Regions from separate parts of the Pectobacterium sp. 1950-15 genome, predicted to be linked through region 1. Evidence: predicted binding sites of a transcription regulator. Region 1 holds the regulator's gene; each other region holds the start of a gene.

Region 1 (4,252 bases):
TTCGTCGGGATTGATGGCATCAGCCTGACGGTAGGGGAAGTGACCCGCGGACGTTTCTGCGTACATTTAATTCCCGAAACGCTGAACCGCACTACGCTAGGGCAGAAACGTCTGGGCAATCGCATCAATATTGAAATCGATCCGCAGACACAGGCCGTAGTGGATACGGTCGAGCGCGTGTTGGCGAGTAAGCAGGCGAGTGACCTGGGCAAAGAAGAGTAGTTTTCGCGTTGCCTGTACTTGTAAACCGGACGAATAGCCTCGTCCGGTTTTTCTTTTCTGTCAGCGTGAAACGCGTAATCCACCCTCGATCCCATTCAGGCTGAACACGACTTGCCAGAGCTGGAGCGTTCTTGCTCTGAAAGCGCCGGCACAAAGGTTGAGATAGTAGCTGAACATCCGGCGGAAACGGACAGGGTAGCGTGTAGAAAGCTGTGGCCAGCTTTGCTGAAAGCGCGTATGCCACGCCATTAATGTGCGATCGTAATCGGCCCCGAAATTGTGCCAGTCCTCCATCACCATGTAAGGCTCACTCGCCTTCGCAATGTGCTGTATGGAGGGGATGCAGCCGTTGGGGAAGATGTATTTATGAATCCAGGGATCGACATGCGGATCGGTCTTATTGGCCCCGATGGTATGTAGCAGAAACAGCCCGTTAGGCTTTAGGTTACGCCGTACGACGCGAAAATAGCGGTCATAGTTGCGCGGCCCGACGTGTTCAAACATGCCAACCGATACCACGCGGTCAAATTGCCGATCGAGATCGCGGTAATCCTGTCGTTCAATGGTGACGTTCAGATTCTGACAGCGCTGCTGTGCCAGCACTTGCTGCTCTTTGGAAATGGTGATGCCATAAACCGAAACGCCGTAGTGACGCGCCGCGAACTCGGCAAGCCCACCCCAGCCGCAGCCGATATCCAGCAGCGTCATCTCCGATGTGAGCTGGAGCTTTTCGCAGATCATGGCGAGTTTATCTTCCTGCGCCTGTTCCAGCGTTTGTGCCTGTTTCCAATAAGCGCAGGAATATTGCATATAAGGATCCAGCATCAGGGTAAAGAGGTCATTACCTAAGTCGTAATGGGCTTTACCGACAACCTGAGCACGCCTGCGGGATTGCAAATTCGTGACGCGGGAGAGGGCGACCCTCGTGAGATCGTGCAGGCGACGGGGTAATTTAGCCTCCAGCCCCGCCCGCAGGACGCGATGGGAAAACATATCCAGCCGTTCACACTCCCACCAGCTATCCATGTAACTTTCTCCCAGTCCCAGCGATCCCTCGCGCATAACGCGTTTAAAAAAATCGGGATGGGTCACGCGGATGTCAAAAGGGCGGGGGCCGTTGATGGTGATATCCGCTGCATCCAACATGTCTTGCACGATGTGGAACCAGGGCGCGATATCGTCATCCCATTCTTCTGTATAAGGTAAACCCATCATGTCTCCTTAACTTTATGTAAAAGTATCGTAAAACATACTGGACAGCACTTATCGCAGCCGACGTATCGACTATCACCAGAGAAAATGAAACGCGGTATTAAATTTAGAACTACTTCAGCCAGCATACAAGGGAATTGGCTGAAGCAGGGAGGGAAAGCAGACAGGAATAAGAAAATTGTCTGTACAGAATTTGTGGCTAGCGGCGATAGTCGAGGTAAGGGCCGTCTGCGACCGAGCGGCGCTCAATCAGCGTCGGGTGTACTTCGATGACGTGCGCATCTTCCCGCTTACTGGTAATACGATCCAGCAACATCGCAAAGGCGGACTGCCCCAGACGCTCTTTCGGCTGATGGATGGTGGTCAACGCAGGCGTAAAGAAACGCGCGTGGCGCACATTGTCATAACCGATCACCGAAATATCTTGCGGCACGCGCAGACCCAGTTCGTCTGCCGCACAGATGGCGCCCATCGCCATAATGTCGCCACCGCAGAATACGGCCGTTGGCCGCTGTTTCTGCGCGAGAATTTGATGCATGGCTTTATAACCGGATTCCGGCTCAAAATCGCCCTGAACAACCCACTCTTCACGCACGGTGATATCGGCTTCTTTCAGCGCTTTTAAAAAGCCGAGGTAGCGTCCGCTGCCGGTGTTACGTTCTTGAATACCGGGAATGGCACCAATATCCCGATGGCCGCGTTCGATCAGGTAGCGGCCTGCCATATAACCGCCTTCAAAGGCGTTATCGATAATCGTATCGGTAAAATCGCTGTGCATCTGGCCCCAGTCCATCACGACCATTGGGATGCTGCGATAATCTTCCAGCATAGCCAACAGCTCAGGTGGATATTCGGCGCACATTACCAGCAGGCCGTCGACGCGTTTTTGCGCCAGCATGGAGAGATAAGCGCGCTGTTTACCGATGTCGTTATGCGAATTACACAGTACCAGCGTGTAGCCTTTGGCATAGCAGCTGTTTTCGACGGCTTCGATGATCTCAGCGAAATAGGGGGCTTCGCTGGATGTGGCCAGCAAACCGATTGATTTGGTGTGATTAACTTTGAGGCTGCGGGCGACGGCGCTGGGCGAATAGTGCAACTCTTTGATTGCCGCCCTGACGGCTGCCTTAGTCTCTTCGGCGACGAAACGTGTTTTATTGATCACGTGCGATACGGTTGTGGTAGAAACGCCAGCACGCTTTGCCACATCTTTAATCGTTGCCATCTAAAAATGACTCCTGAACTTACCTGTTACAGACGTAAGTATATTGTTAATCGTTTGCCTACGTTTAATGTTCTTCTTCTAAGCTAAAAAACAGGATTTCAGAAGGAGAATGCCGAATGTTATACCGAAGGGATCTGGGTTGACGTTTTTCGACTGATACGCAGCGCTTTCATAAACAGCGGATTGTGTCCGATTTATCATGAAAGGGAAAGGGCTAATTTATACTATTAGTGATGCATTCGTCCGAGATTTTTCACTGGAATTATGAAAGAATCGTAATAACCCTATTATTTGTAGATTTAATTGCCTAAATGGGTTCGGCTGTGAATGGCGGTGTCTTTTTTCAGATGACGCTTTCAGGTGAAATTTTCAGCTAAATTTATTCGCTAATAAGGAGTGGTTTATGGATACAGATCTGAAGATGTCTTTGCTGACAACCGTTGGCTCGTTGGCTGTCATCATCGCGTTTAGTTTTATTGCGGTGCTGAACTAACCGAACGGTGTCTTTGCACCGGTGAGGTATTCGGACACGTTTATGCTGCATAAACGTGTCCGAGTCGCTGTTCTTCACATCGTTTTTCTTTACTACGTACAACCTGTCTTTTAACGAATTGTCTGCGGTGTGACCACGCGACGCGCGCCAACGTAGTGTTCCTGCCAATAATCTTCACTCAGCTTGCTGATTCGAATATCTGAACCTGTACGCGGAGACTGGATAAATTTCCCTTCTCCCAGATAAACCCCGACGTGATCGGCCGCGCCACGATTATTGATGCGGAAGAACACCAGATCGCCGCTTTCCAGTTCGCTCTTTTTAATCGGAGCGGCATCACGTAGGTGATACATTTCGTTAGCAGTGCGTGGAATTTGGATCTTAACGACATCTTTATACGCATAATAGACCAGTCCACTGCAGTCGAATCCGGTAAAAGGAGATGAGCCGCCCCAGTGGTAAGGCTTGCCTATTTGGCTCATCAGCTTATTCATTGCTGTCGTTTTGGCATGTTGATAACGTTTTTTATGCGCTGCGCTCAGTGCCATTCCTTTTTCAGTGGGCGCTGGATTTTTATCCGTTTTTCCCTTGAGCGCGGTTTTCTTCAGCCCGGTTTTGACTCTGGCCTGTGCCGTTGTCTGTTTATCTTCTTCAGGCTTCAGCTTTTTGAGATTTTTTTTCACTAGCGCGGGCGTGCTACTTTGCGTCCGGGACGGCTTTTTTTCTGTTGATTTGTTCGCGCTGCGGGGTTTGGTTTTGGTGCTAGCTGCGGTAGGTTCTGGTTTTTTGCTTTTGATCGGTGTTGGTGATTTGGCATTACCCTTTGTCTGACGGCTTTTCTTATTGGTTTCTTCAGCGGTGCTTTTCTTCGGCGCTGAATGCGGGGTATGCGGCGCAGCCTGAACGACATTCAGGGATAGATTGCTGAAAAATAATATAAAAAGAGTAATAAACAAGCGCATAATAAAAGTGACCGAACATAATCCTTAACTCGCTCAATCCGCACAGTATTCCTGAAAACGGCGGCATAAAAAAGTGGGCATGGCCGCTTTATTCATACAGAATAGTGAAAAAACGTTAATAGTTGTTTTTTTGATTGA
Region 2 (4,252 bases), on a different contig from region 1:
ACGTCAGCAGTTGGTTTTCCACTTTGCCCAGCACGACAGAGGAATAAGCCTGCTGCCCGCTGCTGGTGATAATGCTGTCGAGCTGTTGCAGCTTCTTGCCGTCAACGTCGATGGTTTTGTTGGTCACGACCTGAAGATTGGCGTCACGCGTGCGTTGCTGATCTTCCAGACGCTGCGCCAGCACGGTCAGTTCTTCCGTGGTGTTGTCGCCCAGAATTACGATGACCGCTTTCTGTCCATTGTCATTGGCGTAAACATGCATGTTGTTCGCCTGCGTTCCCACTTTTCCGCTCTGGTCGCGCATATCGGCTGGCAGAGTAAACGCAATCTTGCCTTCCATTAATTCAATATTCTGACCCGCGCTGGCTTCTGCGGCAGGTTTATCTTGCGCGCCCGCTTTTGCGGCGTCATCCGTTTTGCCATCACAGGCAGCAAGCAGGCCGACAAGCAAGCCGACACCGAGGTATTTGATTACATTCGACATGGGATCCCTTTCTCTCGTTTTTGAACAGGTCATCTTTTGAAACAGGTAATAACACTATGGCACCCTATTCAGATAGCAAAAACAAGCATTTTGTTGTTGCAAACCGTTGTGGGAACCTGCGTTATTTTTACAAAACGATGAGTGACTTAAGAGGAAAGGGCGGCGTAAATAGCCGCCCGATTGGCATTAATGGTGGCTGCTGACGGAACGGTAGTCGGCCGAGCCTTTTTGCTCGCTCAGACGTTTGAGTACCATGTTCAGCATCACGCCGTACATCGGCAGGAAGAATGCCAGGCTGATCAGCAGTTTGAAGGCATAGTCCACCATCGCAATTTCGACCCAGTTTGCAGCCATGAAGGCATCGGTGCTGTGGTAAAACGCGATGAAGAAAAAGGCCAGCGTATCGCTGAAATTACCAAACACGGTCGACACGGCTGGAGCGACCCACCATGCACGATTTTGGCGCAGGCGATTGAAGACGTGAACATCCAGAATCTGACCCAAAACATAGGCCATGAAACTGGCGCAGGCGATACGTGCCACGACGATATTCACCTGACTTAATGCTTCGAACGACTGCCACGATCCCTGATAAAACAGCGATGAAACCAGATAGGAAATCACCAGTGCAGGCACCATTACGGTCAGAATGATACGACGCGCCAGCGGTGCACCGAAAACCCGTACCGTCAGGTCAGTAGCCAGAAAAATAAACGGAAAGGTAAACGCGCCCCAGGTGGTATGGAAACCGAAAATCAAGACCGGGAGCTGAACCAGATAATTACTCGACGTAATGATCAGGACATGGAACAACGATAGCCAGATCAGCGCCGTAAGCCGCTGCTGGGGAGTAAAACGATACATAATGTGACCTTTTTGGTTATTGGGGTTAGGGAACCCAAGAGATAACGTGCAGATTTATGCTGCAACGCGGCGGCATAATACGCAATTGCTTCGTTAATGCAATGTGTTTTGCCAGGAAAAGATGGTTGTTTTCTGCGCAAACGTTGTCGTCGCTTGCGTCGGGAAATCCTCAGCGTAAACTAAGGCGGTTTTTTGATTCCTGTACTGAGAACGTTGATGACCGATCCCTTTACCAATCCGGATAAAACCCTTGATGCACAGGGACTGCGTTGCCCTGAACCTGTAATGATGGTGCGTAAGACGGTACGCCAGATGGAAACCGGGCAAACGCTGCTGATTATTGCCGACGATCCGGCCACCACCCGCGATATTCCCGGTTTTTGCGTGTTCATGGAGCATGAGCTTTTGGCACAGGAGACCGAACAGCTTCCCTATCGGTATCTGCTGCGCAAAGGGTAATACTCGTCATACTTCCAGCCGCAGGTGCGCGGCGTTGCACCGCGCACCGTAGACTGCGATTAGTCCTGTTTTCTCAAGAGCCGCAACGCGTTGGCGGTGACCAGCGCCGTTGCGCCGGAATCGGCCAGCACCGCCAGCCACAGCCCGGTAATACCCAGAATGCTGGTGACCAGAAAGACCGCTTTCAGCCCCAGCGCGATAGTAATGTTCTGACGAATGTTACGCTGTGTGGCCCGCGACAGGCTAATCATGGCAGCCAATCCGGTCAGACGGCTGTGCGTGAGGGCTGCATCGGCGGTTTCCAGCGCGACATCCGTACCGCTGCCCATCGCAATGCCGATCGTTGCAGCTTTCATTGCCGGAGCATCGTTGATACCGTCGCCGACCATCGCCACGGGATGCTGCTTGCTTAAATCGCTGACCGCCGTGACCTTATCGGCAGGGAGCAAGCTGGCGCGGTAATCGATCCCTAATCTTGCCGCAATCGCTGCTGCCGCGCGGGGATTATCGCCTGTAAGCATCACGCCACGGATCCCCAACTGCTGCAAGGCATCCAACGCTTCACGCGCATCGTGGCGTAGCGTATCGCTGAGTGCCAGCAACCCCAGCAACCTGTCGTCTTCTTGTACGACTACGACGGTTTTCCCTTCGTTTTCCAGCGCGTCAATCTGTTGCGGCCAATCGGCATCGAGCAGATCGGGGGCAACGCGAGTCGGCGCACTGACCTGAATCCGCTTGCCGCCTATCGTGCCTTCAACCCCGACGCCCGCTAGCGCTTTACGGTTTTCCGCCAGCGGCAGGAATGTGCTGCTGGATAACGCATGCTGGACGATGGCTTTGGCAAGTGGGTGGTGTGAACCGGATTCCACGGCGGCGGTGCGCGTCAGCAGCGCCGTTTCGCTAATGCCTGCGGCGGGTAACACGTCCGTTACCTGCGGCTTGCCTTCCGTTAGTGTCCCCGTCTTGTCAAACGCGATAGTCTTGATACTACCCAGCGATTCCAGCGCCGCACCGCCTTTAATGAGCGCCCCACGGCGCGTTGCGGCAGCCAGCCCGGACGTAATCGCCGCAGGTGTTGAGATCACCAGCGCACACGGACAGCCGATTAACAGCAGCGTCAGACCGCGATAAATCCACTCTTGCCACGACTGTGCCAGCAGCAACGGCGGCACCAGAATTACCAGCAGCGACAGCAGCATGATGGCCGGCGTGTAATAGCGGCTGAACTTATCGAGGAAGCGTTCTATCGGCGCACGGCGTTCTTCCGCTTCTTCTATCAGTTGCAGAATGCGGTCGATCGCACTGTTGCCCGGCTGTGAAACCACGCGCAACTGCACAACCCGATCGACACACAGGCTGCCAGCGGCAATTTTTTCACCGGGTGTGCGCTCAACGGGTACCGATTCGCCGGTCAGGGCGCTTTCATCAAAGCTGGCATCGCTGTTCAAAAGCTCCGCATCGGCGGGAAGACGTCCGCCGGGCGCGACTTCAATCACATCGCCGGGAACCAGACTGGCGACAGGCACGAGACGCCGTTGCCCGTTGACGATCGCCGTGGCGTCTTCGGGAAGCAGCGCCATCAGTGCCGTTACGCCCCGTCGTGCGCGGTTGGCCGCGTAAGACTCCAGATATTCGCCCAGCATAAACAGCAGCAAAATGACCGTCGCTTCGGTGGTGGCACCAATCAAGAGTGCCCCGATGGAAGCCACGCTCATCAGCGTTTCAATCGCGAAGGGGGTGCCTGTGCGAATGAGTTGTATCGCTTTTTTCAGGATTGGCATCAATCCGACAATCGTGGTCGCGATAAACGCGATCTGCCCGCTACGCTCGCTGAGCAGGGAAAGCCCCCAGCTTGCAGCAGCCAGCAAAGTGAAAAGAAGTAAGAAACCATATTCGTGCACGAAACGACGCACGGTAGATGTATTCGGGGGAACGACGGGGAGTGCGGTGTCCTGCAAGGTAAAGCCCGCTTGCTGGACGGCATGTTGAACCTGAGGACGAATGTCGGTGTAGGCATCAACAACCAGTTTTTCGGTGGCGAACAGCACTTTGGCTTGTTCAATTCCGGTGAGATTTTTTACTGCATTTTCGATTTTACGTGCGCAGCTGGGACAATCCATCCCGCTGATTTTCCAGCTAAAACGCTGGTTGGATCGGGGCCTGTCGCTGTCTCCGCCGTCGGGGTCGTCTGAATCCGCGCTGCCGCCGCTGTCTGACGAGTGCTGCTCTGTGCCGCAGACGCTCTGTACTGCGGCGTCAGAGGTGTGTTTGGTTGAACAACAGCTGTGGTCGGCGTGGTTCGAATGCTGCGCGTGCTCGTTGCAGCAGCTTTTGGTGCTGTGTGCGGTGCTGCGTGGCGCGTGGTGAACGCTGTTATTGCAGCAGGCTGATTTCTCAGCGCTGTGGTGCTGATGAGAGTGCATGTCTTCCTCCTGGGTGATTAGT
Region 3 (4,252 bases), on a different contig from region 1:
TGACCCGACGATGGGCGGTGTTTCCGCGAGTCTGGCGATGCTGGGCGATCTGAACATTGCTGAGCCGAAAGCGCTGATCGGTTTTGCCGGTCCACGCGTTATCGAACAAACCGTGCGTGAAAAGCTGCCGCCGGGCTTCCAGCGCAGCGAATTCCTGATTGAGAAAGGAGCGATCGATATGATCGTTCGTCGTCCGGAAATGCGCTATAAGCTGGCCACTATTCTTGCCAAACTGACGAATCATCCAGAACCGGGCAACGATGACGTGGAAATCCGCAGCGATGCGCCGTCTGAATCATCACAGGATGACGCATAATTGACATGATGGGCTGGGCGTGTGGTACTCGACCACGTCGTTCTCGACCGAGTAGTAATGCGCACGCTCTGCCCGCAATGAACCGTAAGCCAGTGAACGGGACTCATGGATACACTTCAAACACCTCAAGCCACGTCACCTTTGGTCACGTGGCTTCATTATCTTGAGCACCTGCATGCTCAGGCCATTGATTTAGGTCTGGAGCGCGTTAAGCAGGTTGCTGAACATCTCCATTTGCTACAGCCTGCCCCAACGGTTTTCACCGTCGCGGGGACGAACGGCAAAGGAACCACCTGCTGTACGCTGGAATCCATTCTGCTGGCCGCCGGGCTGCGGGTTGGCGTGTACAGTTCTCCCCATCTTGTTCGCTATACCGAGCGGGTGCGTATTCAGGGCAAAGAATTGCCTGAAGCGCAACACACTCAGGCATTTGCGGATATCGAAGCGGGAAGAGGTGCGGTATCGCTCACCTATTTTGAATTCGGTACGCTGTCGGCGCTGCAACTCTTTAAGCAGGCGAATCTGGATGTCGTCATTCTGGAAGTGGGGCTTGGTGGGCGTCTGGATGCCACCAATATCGTGGATGCGGATGTCTCCGTCGTTACCAGCATTGCTATCGACCATACCGACTGGCTAGGTAACGATCGGGAAAGCATCGGTCGTGAGAAAGCCGGGATATTCCGACAGGGTAGACCTGCCGTTGTCGGCGAGCCGGATATGCCGGGAACGATTGCCGATGTTGCCGCTGAGAAAGGGGCGCTGTTGCGCCGTCGTGGTCGCGACTGGGACTATTCCGTTCAGCGAGAGACATGGAGCTGGCAGGATAAGCAGCGTGAGTTATCACGGCTGCCATTGCCCAATGTCCCGTTGGCCAATGCTGCCACGGCGCTGGCTGCGCTGCACTATTCGTCACTCAATGTGAGCGAAGACGCGATTCGACAGGGTTTACGGCACGCGATATTGCCCGGTCGTTTTCAGACGGTGCAGGAATCACCGCGATTGATTCTTGATGTTGCACACAATCCCCATGCGGCGGCGTATCTGGCAAACCGTTTGGCCGCGTTGCCGACCACCGGAAAAATACGGGCCGTCGTCGGCATGTTGTCGGATAAAGATATTGCCGGTACGCTGGCCCACTTAACGCCGTTGGTGGATGAGTGGTATTGCGCCCCGTTGGAAGGGCCGCGTGGTGCCACCGCGCAGCAGATTGCCGAGCACCTGACGCGCAGCCAATCGTTCCCTGATGTCGTGGCGGCCTGGCAGCAGGCGATGTCCGAGGCTGCGGAGCAGGATGTCGTCATTGTGTGTGGATCTTTTCATACGGTAGCGCATGTGATGGAAGCGCTGGATGAGGAGAAGGCGAATGGCGAGTAAATTTCAGAATCGCCTGGTGGGTACAGTCATTCTGGTCGCGCTGGGTGTGATCGTCTTACCCGGACTGCTGGATGGTAAGAAAAAGCACTATGAGGACGAGTTTGCGTCGATTCCGCTGATCCCTAAACCGGGTGATAGCAATGAGATGGAATCGCTGCCTGCTCTGAACCCGTCGCTGCCGAGTCAACCACCGGAAGGGGCGGAGGCGGCGATGCAGAACAGCCCGGAAGCCGAAGCGCCTGAGGCGAGGGCAGCGACAGCACCTGAAACCACAACGCAGACACCGCCATCATCCCATTCTGGCACGAATACACCAGCGATGACGGCACCGCCGGTTGTGGTTGAGCGTCCGCCGGTTCAGACCCCAGCGCCAGTGACGCCGAAGCCTCAGCCAAAACCTGAGGTGAAACCGGAAGTAAAACCGAAGCCTGAGCCTAAACCGGAACCCAAACCGGAACCCAAACCGGAAGTGAAGCCTGAAACACAGCCGGCGCAGCAAGCCCCTGTCGGACAGGCCTACATTGTGCAGCTTGGTGCGCTGAAAAATGCAGATAAGGTGAACGAGATTGTCGCCAAATTGCGTCTTTCCGGCTATCGCGCGTATACCGTGCCGTCAACGCCGGTTTCAGGAGAAATCACCCGTATTTACGTGGGGCCTGATGCGTCGAAGCAGAAGCTTGAGTCTTCACTGGGTGAGCTGAAACAGCTCAGCGGACTCAGTGGGCAGGTGCGTGCACATTCCGTTCGTTAAGGCTGTTAAACGTGAAAATAACGGGGTGGATTGTTTGTTGTCTGCCGCGTAATAAGTAGAAGAGGCAGGCTGCGGGGATGGGGCTCATAGGCGTGGTGCTTCGCCCCGCACTCGTTTTGAGTGGCCTGTTGTTGATTTTGTTATGCCGACAGTGAATAGAATCAGGCATAGCGAGTTGCTGGTTTTTTCGCCTGATTATCTATTGATGAAATCGGCGGAAATACGCTACGCAAACGTTTTCTTTTTCTGTTAGAATGCGCCGCGAACAGGATGACGTAGCGGCTTATCGGTAGCATCGTTCATTATTAGGATCGTTCATGGTTTGGGTTGATTACGTCATTATTGGCATCATCGGTTTTTCGGCTCTGGTTAGCCTGATCCGGGGGTTTGTTCGTGAAGCGCTGTCGTTAGTAACCTGGGGATGTGCTTTTTTTGTCGCCAGCCATTACTACGCGTACCTCGCGGTCTACTTCACCCGTTTTGATGATGAGCTGGTGCGTAACGGTATCGCGATTGCCATTCTGTTTGTTGCAACGTTGATTGTGGGGGCTATCGTCAACTATGCGATTAGTTCGCTGGTTGAACGTACCGGATTATCCGGCACCGATCGCGTTCTGGGCATCTGTTTTGGTGCGCTGCGCGGGGTGCTGATCGTTTCCGCACTGCTATTCTTTCTGGATACTTTCACCGGTTTTTCACAAAGTGATGACTGGAAGCAGTCCCAGTTAATCCCGCAGTTCAGTTATATTATCAGGTGGTTTTTTGACTACCTGCAAAGCACGTCAAGTTTCTTGCCGCAGCATTTACCGCTGCGGTAGCGCTGATGAGGAAAAGACACCATGTGCGGTATTGTCGGTATCGCCGGTTTTACACCGGTCAACCAGTCGATTTATGACGCGTTAACGGTGTTGCAACACCGTGGGCAGGATGCAGCGGGTATTGTGACCATCGATGCCTTTAATTGTTTTCGCCTGCGTAAGGCCAATGGCCTGGTGAAAGATGTGTTTGAAGCGCGGCACATGCAACGCTTACAGGGAAACATGGGGCTTGGTCATGTGCGTTATCCAACCGCGGGCAGTTCCAGCGCCTCGGAAGCACAGCCTTTCTATGTTAACTCTCCGTTCGGTATCACGTTGGCTCACAACGGTAACCTGACTAACGCCCATGAACTGCGTAAAAAGCTGTTCGAGCAGGAGCGCCGTCACGTTAACACCACGTCTGATTCTGAAATTCTGCTGAATATTTTTGCCAGAGAGCTGGACCGTTTCCAACATTACCCGCTGGAAGCCGATAATATTTTTGCGGCCGTTGCCGCGACGCACCAGCAAATTCGCGGTGCCTACGCCTGTGTTGGCATGATTATCGGTCACGGTATGGTGGCTTTCCGCGATCCTAACGGGATTCGCCCGCTGGTGATTGGTAAGCGCGATCTGGAAGATGGCCGTAGCGAATACATGGTGGCGTCAGAAAGTGTTGCGCTGGATACGCTGGGCTTTGAATTTTTACGCGATGTGGCGCCGGGAGAAGCGATCTACATTACGGAAAAAGGGCAGCTGTTTACCCGCCAGTGTGCGGAGAATCCAAAGAGCAACCCGTGTCTGTTCGAATATGTCTACTTCGCTCGCCCAGACTCTTTCATCGATAAAATCTCGGTCTACAGCGCACGCGTTCGCATGGGTCAGAAGCTCGGTGAAAAAATTGCGCGTCAGTGGGAAGATCTCGATATAGACGTCGTGATCCCGATTCCTGAGACCTCTTGTGATATCGCGCTGGAAATCGCGCGTATCATTAACAAACCATACCGTCAGGGG

Evidence for each region. The regulator PurR, encoded in region 1, represses purine synthesis genes. The targets are predictions, from matches to a motif close to CANGCAAACGTTTGCNTG.
Region 2: a site for PurR is predicted at 1,482-1,499, ahead of tusA (sulfurtransferase TusA). Genes of this name have one in related genera too.
Region 3: a site for PurR is predicted at 2,668-2,685, ahead of cvpA (colicin V production protein). Genes of this name have one in related genera too.

Annotation. Positions count from the first base shown of each region.
Region 1 covers NZ_JBBBQR010000004.1:147,929-152,180, reverse strand. The annotation lists gene WCT94_RS06455 (riboflavin synthase subunit alpha) at 1-222, shown strand, start outside; gene cfa (cyclopropane fatty acyl phospholipid synthase) at 283-1,434, opposite strand; gene purR (HTH-type transcriptional repressor PurR) at 1,634-2,659, opposite strand; gene cydH (cytochrome bd-I oxidase subunit CydH) at 3,063-3,152, shown strand; gene WCT94_RS06435 (C40 family peptidase) at 3,263-4,114, opposite strand.
Region 2 covers NZ_JBBBQR010000011.1:48,898-53,149, forward strand. The annotation lists gene WCT94_RS13570 (DcrB family lipoprotein) at 1-484, opposite strand, end outside; gene WCT94_RS13575 (7-cyano-7-deazaguanine/7-aminomethyl-7-deazaguanine transporter) at 671-1,348, opposite strand; gene tusA (sulfurtransferase TusA) at 1,565-1,807, shown strand; gene WCT94_RS13585 (zinc/cadmium/mercury/lead-transporting ATPase) at 1,867-4,230, opposite strand.
Region 3 covers NZ_JBBBQR010000003.1:101,712-105,963, forward strand. The annotation lists gene accD (acetyl-CoA carboxylase, carboxyltransferase subunit beta) at 1-316, shown strand, start outside; gene folC (bifunctional tetrahydrofolate synthase/dihydrofolate synthase) at 422-1,690, shown strand; gene dedD (cell division protein DedD) at 1,680-2,441, shown strand; gene cvpA (colicin V production protein) at 2,759-3,259, shown strand; gene purF (amidophosphoribosyltransferase) at 3,281-4,252, shown strand, end outside.